DNA from 2 places in the Anoxybacillus sp. PDR2 genome. Region 2 is predicted to be linked to the other one. Evidence: riboswitches for the same ligand, from Rfam matches in the RefSeq annotation. Region 2 holds a riboswitch; the other holds the start of a gene.
The links. Region 2 has a riboswitch for cobalamin ahead of GRQ40_RS03515 (ribonucleoside-diphosphate reductase subunit alpha). Riboswitches for the same ligand answer to the same signal wherever they lie in the genome.
Positions count from the first base shown of each region.

Region 1: linked by a shared signal. The riboswitch ahead of GRQ40_RS12115 (ABC transporter substrate-binding protein) and the one ahead of GRQ40_RS03515 (ribonucleoside-diphosphate reductase subunit alpha) in region 2 are both predicted to bind cobalamin.

Region 1 is NZ_CP047158.1:2,519,829-2,525,718, reverse strand. Features, by position in the region: gene GRQ40_RS12125 (ABC transporter ATP-binding protein) at 1-1,520, opposite strand, end outside; gene GRQ40_RS12120 (PH domain-containing protein) at 1,914-2,528, shown strand; cobalamin riboswitch at 2,744-2,958, shown strand; gene GRQ40_RS12115 (ABC transporter substrate-binding protein) at 3,095-4,060, shown strand; gene GRQ40_RS12110 (FecCD family ABC transporter permease) at 4,026-5,078, shown strand; gene GRQ40_RS12105 (adenosylcobinamide amidohydrolase) at 5,081-5,890, shown strand, end outside.
Region 2 is NZ_CP047158.1:715,587-721,476, forward strand. Features, by position in the region: gene GRQ40_RS03500 (YkvA family protein) at 1-102, shown strand, start outside; gene GRQ40_RS03505 (TerC family protein) at 122-811, shown strand; gene GRQ40_RS03510 (ribonucleotide-diphosphate reductase subunit beta) at 1,029-2,069, opposite strand; gene GRQ40_RS03515 (ribonucleoside-diphosphate reductase subunit alpha) at 2,087-4,327, opposite strand; cobalamin riboswitch at 4,452-4,648, opposite strand; gene GRQ40_RS03520 (hypothetical protein) at 4,794-5,255, opposite strand; gene GRQ40_RS03525 (carbon starvation CstA family protein) at 5,575-5,890, shown strand, end outside.

The DNA.
Region 1 (5,890 bases), 1.8 Mb from region 2:
AAGTTTTGCAGCGCTTTTTGCACCGCCATTTCCGATTGGCTGTCGAGGTTGGACGTGGCTTCGTCCAATAATAAAATGCGCGGGTTGCGCAGCAGCGCGCGGGCGATGGCGATGCGTTGGCGCTGCCCGCCGGAAAGCTTGATGCCTCTCTCGCCGACCTCTGTTTCATATTTTTGTGGCAATTCTTCAATAAACGGAGAAGCATAGGCCATGTCGGCTGCCCATTTTAATTCTTCGTCACTTACTTGATGATCAAGCCCGTAGCAAATATTGTCACGAATCGTTCCAGCGATAAGCGGACTTTCTTGAGATACATAACCAATTTGCTGGCGCCATGAAGATAAAGAAAGGGCATGAATAGGTTTCTCGCCGAGAAAAACGCTGCCGCTTGTCGGTGTATAATACCGCTCTAAGATGGAAAAGAACGTCGTTTTTCCTGAACCGCTCGGGCCGACGATCGCTGTCACTTTTCCCGGTTCAATCGTAAAGTTTACGTTCTTTAAAACCGGTTCACCGTTTTCATATGAAAACGATAAATGGTTGACATGGATCGGTTCATAAATGTGGACGACCTCTTCTCCAGACAGATAGTCTTCTTCCTGCTCGCACAGCGTGGCCATGATGCGTTGTGTGGCTCCCATCGCTTTTTGCAATTGTGTAAAGAAAGTACTGAATGCAGCAAGCGGCATGACCATCTGGAAAAGATATAAAATGTAAGCAACGAGCCCTCCGGCCGTCATTGCCCCTGTAGAAACCCGATATCCGCCAAAGCCGAGAATGACAACAAGCAGAAGCATAAGCACAATTCCCATCAATGGCATGACCATGGCCTGAACTTTTGCTTCCTTCAATCCATAGCGAAATAAATGCGAAATGCCTTTTTTTCCTTTTTCATATTCAAGCTGTTCCGCATTGGATGATTTCACAAGGCGAATTTCTGACAGCACTTGTGTAATAAAAGCAGTAAATTGCGCCGTTTCATCCTGCAGCCTTTTAGAGTTTTTAAACATTTGTCTTCCTAACGGGATCATAATGCTAACGGCTAGTGGAAGCAGAATAAAGATAATCAACGTCATTTTCCAATCTAAGTACAGCAATAATGCGACAGAGCCGGTTATGGAAATAATGCCATTGAAAAAGTTGGCTGTATGCTCTGTAATTAATCCTTTCACAATAGCGGTATCATTTGTAATTCGGCTAACCGTTTCCCCTGTACGATGACGATCATAGTACGGAATGGTCAAATGCAGCAGCTTCTGCCATACTTGTTCTCTTAGTCTGGATACAACCGTTTCTCCTGTATAGTTAATCAAGTAGATGGAGAAGCCGCTAGCGATCGTTTGTGCAATAAAGGCGCCAACAAGCAAAATGATCGTCGTTTTATTTAATGATGAAACGGTGAAGCCATCGATCATTTTTTTCGTAAATAGCGGAATCGTTAAGCTGACGATGGAAGACGCCACGCTTAAGAATAGCGCAATAATCATGATCATTTTAGGCGGCTTCGTTGCTTGAATCATCCAGATAAACGAGCGCCAGTCTGCTTTTTCTTCTAATGATTGCTTTTGCACGATTTGATCACCACTCTTTTTGCTATGATTTTTATGCTGTCGTGTATGTATTGTACTTGATGTTTATGAACAGAATATGAACTTTGGGACATCATCATAAATATATTATAGCACTCGCATCGTCTCTTGATCCTGTGACAAGGCACGGAGGTTTCAGCGAAGAATGACGTTTATAAAAAGTTGTATTGGACAGTGTTCTATGATTTGCCTCCATCTGTTAAAAAAGGATTGTGCTTTTGAATCGGCTATAAATCCATTTTTTATTTTTTCTGTTTATCGGATCTGGAAAGCAAATGGATGGTATAATGGGATTGTAAGAAAAGAAAGGGGAGGAGATGCTGGATGTTTGGCAAAGTTGCTGCTGATGTTCTCGGATTAAGTGATATCGGCTCTGTCATTAAACCCGAAAATTATGATAAAGTGGACGCAGACGATTATGTGATGCATGAAGATGGAGAAAAGATTTATTTTTTGATTAAGTCCAAATCAGATGAATATTGCTTTACTAACCGAGCGCTTATTCATTTAGATGGGACGAGCGCGACAAGTAAAAAGCGAACGCTGCGCCGTTATGATTACTATAAGCATCCAATTGCCGGCGTATCGCTTGAGACGGCAGGCACGGTCGATTTAGATGTAGAGATTAAATTTACCATCGGATCGGAGCACTATTCGATTGATGTGCATAAAAAGCATCTGGAAGAAGTGAAAGATTTATATAAAGCACTTTTAAAAATTTCAGAAATTTGCCATGAAAATGAAACGACGCTCGACTTTGCGCGAAAAAGTCTCGATGTTGCCTCCTCCGTGCTAGGGCGTGTCGCCAGCACTCCAAACAGCATTGCTGAACAGTTTAAAGAGCTAAATCAAATCGCGTTCAACTGGCTTGTTGAGACTAAGAAGCAGTATACAGTGAAAGATTTTGGGGATGTATTTGAACGCTATATTAACAATTAATAGCGATCCAAACGACTCGAATGGCGATAAACTGCTGTTCGAGTCGTTTTTACGGTAAGTCGGTGGATGTGCTTTCATCACGCCAATGCGTTAAAAAATGAGATCCATATAATATAGAGACGGGAAAAATGGCGAATTCCGTCATTTTTTTGTTGCCAAACAGCCTTTCGTCCTTTAATATTGTAACTGTCAATTGTTCGATTATTTTTTACAATTGTATATCGATGCAGAAGGGTGCCGAAGTGAGCGAATCGCTAATAGGCTTAATAGGGAATCTGGTGCGAATCCAGAACTGTCCCCGCAACTGTAAATGCTGACGAAATGAAATAACCACTGTGCGGTATTGATGGGCAAGCTGTTGGCCGCATGGGAAGGTTCAAAGTAGGATGAAGCATAAGTCAGTAGACCTGCCCTGACTGCTCGATGTTTCCAATCTTCGGGGGGTGAGATGGCGAAACGGCAAAAGGTGGTTATTATGCTGCCACAACTCTATGGTTTGTCGTTTCTTGCTCATTCCGTCCGGGATGGGCATTTTTTAATTTATATGTGCAGGAGGAGAAACCATGATGAAGCAACTGAGGTATTATACGTGGCTGCTTGTGTTGATGCTGACGTTCGGCCTTCTTGCCGCGTGCGGTAATCAAGAAACAGACAAATCCACTCATTCATCCAATGCGAAGCAAGAAGCAACAGCTGCTTTCCCGGTAACCGTTAAGGACGGATTAGGGGAAGAGGTCACGATTCAGTCCGAACCGAAAAAAATCGTTTCGTTAATTCCGAGCAATACGGAAATTGCCTATGAACTTGGTTTAGGAGAGAAAATTGTTGGAGTCAGTGATTTTGATAACTATCCGGAAGATGTAAAAAATAAAGAAAAAATTGGCGGCATGGAGTTTAACGTGGAGAAAATTATTTCACTCAAGCCTGATTTAGTGCTTGCCCACGCATCGAGTGCCCATAATTCGCGGGACGGCCTGCAGCAGCTGAAGGATGCGGGAATTACAGTGCTTGTTGTGAACGATGCCAAAACATTTGATGATGTTTACCATTCGATCCAATTAATTGGACAAGCAACAGGGACAACGAAAAAAGCCGATCAAATTGTTAACCAGATGAAATCAAAGCTTGAAGCCATCAAGGAAAAAGCAAAAAACGTGAAAAATCCGGTAAAAGTATGGGTGGAAGTGCAGCCGGCGCCACAAATTTATACAGCAGGAAAGGGAACATTTATCAATGACATGCTGCAAGCGATTTCAGCAGAAAATGTGGCTGGCGATCAAGAAGGATGGCCGATGTTTACGGAAGAAAAAGCGGTAGCGCTCAATCCGGATGTAATTGTTGTCACGTATGGAGACTATGTGAAAGATGCTGTAAAGCAAGTGATGGCACGACCGGCGTGGAAGGACGTTTCGGCGGTTAAAAATCAACGCGTATATGAGGTGAATTCTGATTTAGTCACAAGATCAGGCCCACGCCTTGTTGAAGGGGTAGAGGAACTTGCCAAAGTCATTTATCCGGAAATCTTTAAATAATATAATTGCCTACGTCATCGCTCTTACGGCGGTGGTCGTGTGCATGTTGTTAGGGATATCGATAGGCTCACTATCGATTCCCTTTTCGTCTATTATTGACATTTTTTTAGAGCAATGGTGGGGAATTGCGCCGTCCCCTGACATTCCTGATACGCTTGTGCAAATTGTGATGGCCATCCGCTTGCCGCGCGTTGTTTTGGCTTTTTTAGTCGGCGCTTCCCTTTCGTTGGCGGGAGCGGCGTTTCAAGGATTGCTAAAAAATCCATTGGCTGATCCTTATACGCTTGGAGTATCATCGGGCGCGTCAGTCGGAGCGGTCGTCGTTTTGTTCTTTCATCTGCAATTGCCGTGGTTTGGATCGTTTACATTACCGATCATGAGCATTGCGTTTGGATTGCTGACTCTTTTTCTCGTTTTGTTTTTTACTCGCGCCGTCGATCCGCGCATGTCAGTGGAAACGATCATTTTAACCGGAATTATTTTCAGCGCATTTTTCAGCGCGTTGATCTCGCTTATGATTGCGCTGACAGGAGAGGAACTGCGGCAAATTATTACTTGGTTGATGGGAAGCGTCGCGATGCGAAGCTGGAAATATGTTGTCATGATGCTTCCGTTTTTTATAATAGGATGTTTGCTGTTATTAGTGAATCACCGCGAGTTAAACGCTTTTGCCTTTGGTGAAGAGGCAGCTGCTCACATAGGTGTCCATGTTGCCAAGCGCAAGCTGGTCATTTTAATCGGCGCTTCCTTATTAACAGGGGCGGCTGTTGCTGTGTCGGGGGCGATTGGCTTTGTGGGCTTGGTCGTTCCTCATATGATTCGTCTTGTTGCGGGACCGAATCATCGCTTGCTTTTACCGCTATCGCTTTTATACGGGGGCGCTTTTTTAGTGCTAGCCGATTTAGCGGCGCGAACCATGATTTCACCGAGTGAATTGCCGATCGGCATCATTACTTCGTTAATTGGCGCACCTTTGTTTGCGGGGTTATTTTTAAATAGAATGAAAAGGAAGACGTGAAAATGATGTTAAACGTTCATGATGTTTCCTATCAATACGGAGAAAAAGCGGTGTTGCAGAACATTACCTTCACTGTGGAACAAGGACAGTTTTTTGGAATTTTAGGACCTAACGGCAGCGGCAAAACAACATTATTAAAGCTGTTAAGCAGAGAGCTTTCTTTACAAAAGGGGACCATTACACTGAACGCCGTCCCGCTTGCTTCCTTTTCGTCAAAAGAACTGGCGCGCCTTGTCGCTGTTCTCCCGCAAAGCGCCGATTCAGCATTTGGCTATACTGTCAAAGAAACGGTAGAGTTAGGACGCTATGCCCATCAAACAGGGTTATTTCCAACATGGACAGAGGAGGATGAACAGGCGGTAGCCGAAGCGCTTGAACAAGTGGGGATGGCACATAAAGAACAGGAAACCATCGACCGTTTAAGCGGTGGAGAAAGGCAGCGCGTCTATTTAGCAAGAGCGCTTGCCCAAAAGCCGAGCTTGCTTTTTCTCGATGAACCGACCAACCACATGGATATTGCCCAACAAATCAAACTGCTAGATCAATTAAAAAAATGGACAGAAGAAAATCAGTTAACGGTTGTAGCCATTTTTCATGATATGAATCTAGCTAGCTTATATTGTGACCGGCTTTTGTTGCTTCATGAAGGAAAGATGGCGGGACTCGGCGAACCAAGCGATATGATTGAAGAAAAACAATTAGAAACCGTATTTCAAGCGTCTGTGCGGCGTCAAGCGCATCCCGTTGTGTCCAAGCCGCTTCTCACGTTTGTTCCTCAGACCTATTCCGATACGAGGCAACAGAACGATTCC
Region 2 (5,890 bases):
GGTATTTTTGGTATTTTTGATGATGTGGCAATTTTTATGTGGATTTTGCAGAAAATGATAGAAGCATCGCCACATCACTTAAAGCGTAAATACGGAGTGTAATGGAAGGAGGAAATGCTAAATGGAGTTATTTTCAATGGAGTTTTGGTCCGCTCTTTTATCTATTATCATTATCGACTTAGTATTAGCTGGAGATAATGCGATTGTAATCGGGCTGGCGGCACGCAATTTGCCAAAACAGCAACAAAAGCAAACGATTCTATGGGGGACGGTTGGAGCGATTGTCATTCGCGCCGTGGCAACCCTGGCTGTTGTATGGTTATTAAAAATTCCAGGTTTGCTGCTAGTCGGTGGAGTTTTACTCATCTGGATTGCCTATAAGCTATTGGTGGAAGAAAAAGGGCATGAAGTGCAGGCAGGGAAAAGCATGTGGGAGGCGATTCGAACCATTATTATCGCTGATGCGTTAATGGGTTTAGACAACGTATTAGCAGTAGCAGGAGCTGCGCATGGTAGCTTTTTATTAGTCGTTTTGGGATTGCTCATTTCGGTTCCAGTCGTTGTGTGGGGCAGTACCCTTATTTTGAAATGGGTGGAGCGTTTTCCAATCATTATTACAATCGGTGGTGCCATTCTTGCGTGGACCGCTTCAAAGATGATTGTTGATGAGCCGTTTTTAAAAGGATACTTTGCTAATCCTGTGATTAAATATGGTTTTGAGCTGCTTGTCGTTGCTGGAGTCGTTTGCGCTGGCATGATCAAAAAGGGAAAAGAAAATAATAAAGGGGAAGCTAAAGCCGCCAATCAATGATTGGCGGCTTTAGACTGTTGCCGAAACGCTTTTATCCGGCAGGGAGGCTTTATTTGTCTATTCGTGAACGCCTTGGTTTGATTTGTGTTTGCGTTCGGCTGTGTTTCTTGTCTGCCAAGCGTTTTTCAGTCCTTCTGATGCAGAAATAGAAATGACGGGATGTTTAATGGATTTTGTTTGCCGGCTCATCGGCCATGAATGATTGGCGGATGCTTTGTTAGAGCTCATCGAAGCCATTATCGACATTCACTTTTGTATATTGTCGCGATTTTTGTTCAAAAAAGTCGGATTTGCCTAGATCTACTTCTTCATAGGCTTTAATCCAGCGGAGCGGATTTGTCCGATAGCCTTCAAATGGACGCTCGAAGCCAAGCTGGTGGCAGCGGACATTCGCATAAAATTTAATGTAATCATGTAAATCCTCAAGATGAATGCCTTCAATATCATGGCCGATCATGAAGCTCGCCCATTCGATTTCTAATTCGGCCGCTTGAATAAAGGTTTGCTGAACAAATGCCGCTAAGTCATCTGTCCGATATTCTGGATATTCGCGCAGAACCTCTTGGAATATTTTTGCGAATAAGTCGACATGGATATGTTCATCGCGATTAATATAATTAATCATAGTGCTTGTGGCCACCATTTTTTGATTGCGTGCCAAGTTATAAAAGAAAGCAAAGCCGGAATAGAAGAATAAGCCTTCTAAAATGACATCATAGACAATGGATTTTAATAAATTTTCTACATTTGGCTGCTCGGCAAATTCTTTATATCCGTTTGTGACAAAATCGTTTCTTTTCCGCAATATAGGCTCATTTCGCCAAAATTCAAATACCTCATCTTGCTTTTGTTTTGGAACGAGGCTAGAAAGTACGTAAGAATAAGAATGATTATGAATGACCTCCTGTTGAGCCAGCATGATCATCAGCGCGTTGATGCTTGAGTCGGTAATGTAATCAGCAACCTTTCCTGCATAATCTGTTTGGATGCTGTCAAGTAAGGCTAGCAGGCCGATAATTTTTAAAAAAGCATCCTGTTCACGTGCGGTTAATAATGGAAATTGCTTGACATCTTGGGACATATTAATTTCAAATGGTGTCCAAAAATTGGCGAGCATTCGTTTATATTTAGCATATGCCCAAGGATAGGCAATATCGTCCCAATTGAGCACATTCGAGCATCGTCCGTTGATGATTCGCGTGGAACGGTTGGGCGCTTCAGGGTCCATAATGATTCGTTTCGTTAAAGCAGATGTCATCATAACTCCTCCTTATATTAACTTGCGCATGATTCACATTCTTCAATGTTGCTTGATGTTGAACGAACATAATAGGTTGTTTTTAAACCGGATTTCCAAGCGGCAAGATGAAGGGCTAATAAATCCTTTGCTTTAATGGTGTTCATTACGTAAAAATTGAATGAGATGGATTGGTCAATATGGCGCTGTCGCATCGCGTTTTGTTGAATGCTCCAATACTGGTCAATATGATAGGCTGATTTATAGTACCAAGTTGTTTTTTCGTTTAAGTCTGGCGCTGTAACTGGAATCTTATAATCTTTTTTTTCTTCGGCATACATCTTCAAAAAGATCGGATCAATGCTGGCGGTACTGCCGGCAATAATCGATGTCGAAGCATTGGGAGCAATCGCCATCACATAGCCGTTGCGCATTCCATGTTTAGCTACGTTTTCTTTCAGATGAATCCATTTGGAAGTGTTGTAGCCACGTTTATCGAAATAGGCCCCTGTCTGCCAATCAGATCCAGAAAACGCTGGGTAACTGCCTTTTTCTTGAGCAAGCTCCATGCTTGCTTGAATAGTGAGATAAGCAATTTGTTCATAAAGCTCGTCCGCATAATAAACGGCCTCTTCTGATTCCCAGCGAATGCCTTTTAAAGCGAGCAAATGATGCCATCCAAATGTGCCTAGTCCGACAGCCCGATATTTTTGATTTGTCAACTGTGCCTGCAAAACAGGGATTTGGTTTAAGTCAATCACGTTATCAAGCATGCGCATTTGAATAGGGACGAGCCGTTCAAGCACATCGTCCATAACGGCTTTAGCTAAATTGATCGATGATAGGTTGCAGACGACAAAATCGCCAGGGATTTTTTCAATGATGATTTTCCCATCTTTTACATATTGTTTTTCCATCACGGTCGGGCTTTGATTTTGGGCAATTTCAGTGCAAAGGTTGCTACAATAAATCATGCCGAGATGTGAGTTCGGATTTTTTCGATTCACTTCATCGCGATAAAACATAAATGGTGTGCCTGATTCTAGCTGGCTGCGCATAATGCTTTTCATAATTTCAATAGCTGGAACTCTCTCTTTTGAAAGGCGCTTTTCTTGAACGCATTCCCAATATTTTTGACGAAAACTGCCGTCCCCTTTTTCTTCATCATAAAAGTCTTCTAGACTGAATCCCATGATTTGTCGTATTTCGTGTGGATCAAATAAATACCAATCTCCGCGTTTTTCTACTTGCTCCATAAATAAATCAGGGATGCAAACGCCTGTGAATAAATCGTGTGTCCTCATCCGTTCATCGCCATTGTTTAATTTGGCATCTAAAAAAGCAAAAATATCTTTATGCCACACGTCTAAGTAGACAGAGATGGCTCCTTTTCTTTGGCCAAGCTGATCGACGCTGACAGCGGTGTTATTCAATTGCTTCATCCATGGAATCACGCCGGATGAAATCCCTTTAAATCCTTTAATATCGCTGCCGCGGCTGCGAATCTTTCCGAGATAGACGCCAATGCCGCCCCCTGCCTTGGAAAGGTTAGCAATATCGGTATTGCTGTCGTAAATACCTTGCAGGCTGTCATCAATCGTATCGATAAAGCAGCTTGATAGCTGACCATAGTTTTTTCCTGCATTGGCTAAAGTCGGAGTGGCAACCGTCATATATAAATTGCTTAATGCCCAGTATGCTTCTCGGATAAAGGCAAGTCGCTGCGTTTTTGGCTCTTTGGCCATCAATGTCATCGCGATGATGAGAAAGCGCTCTTGCGGCAGTTCATATAAATTTCTTTCATAATCACGGGCAAGATAGCGATCTGCAAGCGTGCGGAGACCGATATAGGTAAATAGCTTGTCTTTTTCTGGATTGATGATCGCTCCAATCTCTTTAATTTCTTCTTTTTCATAATCATCAAGCAAAGAATGGTTGTAAACTCCCTTGGAAACGAGAGAAGCGACCAGCTCGTAAAAATCACCGTAGCGTTCTTTTGGATGATAACCGCGATTTTGAGCTGCTTCGTGATAAAGCTTCTGTAAATAAATGCGGGCGCAAACAAAGGTCCAGTCTGGTTCTGCTTCGCTAATATATGAAAGTCCCTCAAGAATGCAATCATTTGCCATTTGTTCGAAGGACGCAGTGTCTTTGTTTTGAATCATGCGAAGCACACGCTTGATATATTCGGATGTGTCTAGATGAGGAAATTCATTTGTAAGATCATGAATCCAGGCAATCAATTCTTCTTGAGAAACGGTTTGAAAAGTAAACGTCATTATCGGCTCCTCCTCTTTCCAATAAAAAAATCCACTCCGGATTGAGTGGATGAAACGATAGTATAAAAAGGAATAAAACTTCCCTTCTTAAACCATCGCTTCATCTTCTCCCTCCCCGAAGAATGTGAAACGAAACAAGCAAGGCAGGTCTCCTGACTTGTGCTTCTTCCTACTTTGGATCCTTCCCGTATACGCGCCGTATAAGCTTTCGTATACAGTGGAGCTTCCATTTCGTCCGCACATACAGTTGCGGGGGCAGTTCTGGATTTACACCAGATTCCCTATTAAGTCCTAAGGGACACCTTTACTTGTGGTTTGTTCTACTATATATAGTTTTGTTTTTATTCTTCGATACAATATATTGTGTTTGTTAGTTGCACTGGTATCATCATATAATAAATCAATGGAAAATTCAACTATAATATTTCTGAAGTGGAAAAATAAAAAACGCGCTCGATCGGCGCGTTTATTTTTGAAGTGGGAGAAATTTAATAAGCAGCGAGCGAATCAGTAAACCGGTGAGCACACCAGGAATAACTGAGAGCATTGGCAGCCAAATTGGTCCAAAAAAAATGCCGAAGATGGTAACGCGGGAAGAGTACATCAGTCCAACTGTGACAAAATAAGCTGAAAAAACGAATGGAAGAAAAGCGTAAGGAGAGCGACCACCGTCAGCATCTTTATAAGCATCCCACATTGCAAAAAAATACAAACACGGATAAAACATAAGCCATTGAAAATCAATGACTTGGGTTGCTTCGATTGTTTTTCCCAAAAAGCTCAGGCGAATGGCTTCATTAAATCGGGATTGAGAGTTTACAATAAATTCTAATAAAATAAAGATGGTTCCTTTGAAATACTTTTGATTCAAAAGCTGTCCGAATCCTGGTAAAGCAATACTCCATAACAACCGTTCAATTGCTTTCACGTTTTCTTAACCCTTTACTAATGGATTTTATTTGTTGATCATCGACTATATCCTATATCGCCTCGTATATAGAAAAAGAGCCCTGCCTTATTTTTATCATTTCCGCTTTTTACAGTTTATATAATTACATTTTATTGAAAATATACATTTTGTTCCTATTGAGATCGGGAATTTGAAAATGGTGCATGTTAGGTGTGTAATTTGACATGTTATGTCTAGTTTTGTTCATGTTAAGAAAATATTTGGGTAACTTTTCAGAATAGTTAGTATAATCGCTGTGAGTAGAGTATAATTTTTTAGTGCAAAGGGGGAGAGGATTTTGAAAGCGGTTAAATCAATCGTGATTTGGGGATTGATTTCGATCATTGGAGCCATTGGCTTTGCGGTATTGGCTCTGCACCGCGGCGAAACGATTAATGCGATTTGGCTCATTGTGGCAGCGGTGTGTGTATATGCAGTGGCTTATCGTTTTTATAGCAAATTTATTGCGCAGAAAGTATTTGAGCTGGATGATAATCGCAAAACACCAGCTGAAGTGATGAATGATGGAAAAGACTATGTGCCGACGAATAAATGGGTGTTATTCGGACATCATTTTGCTGCTATTGCAGGAGCTGGCCCGCTTGTTGGCCCTA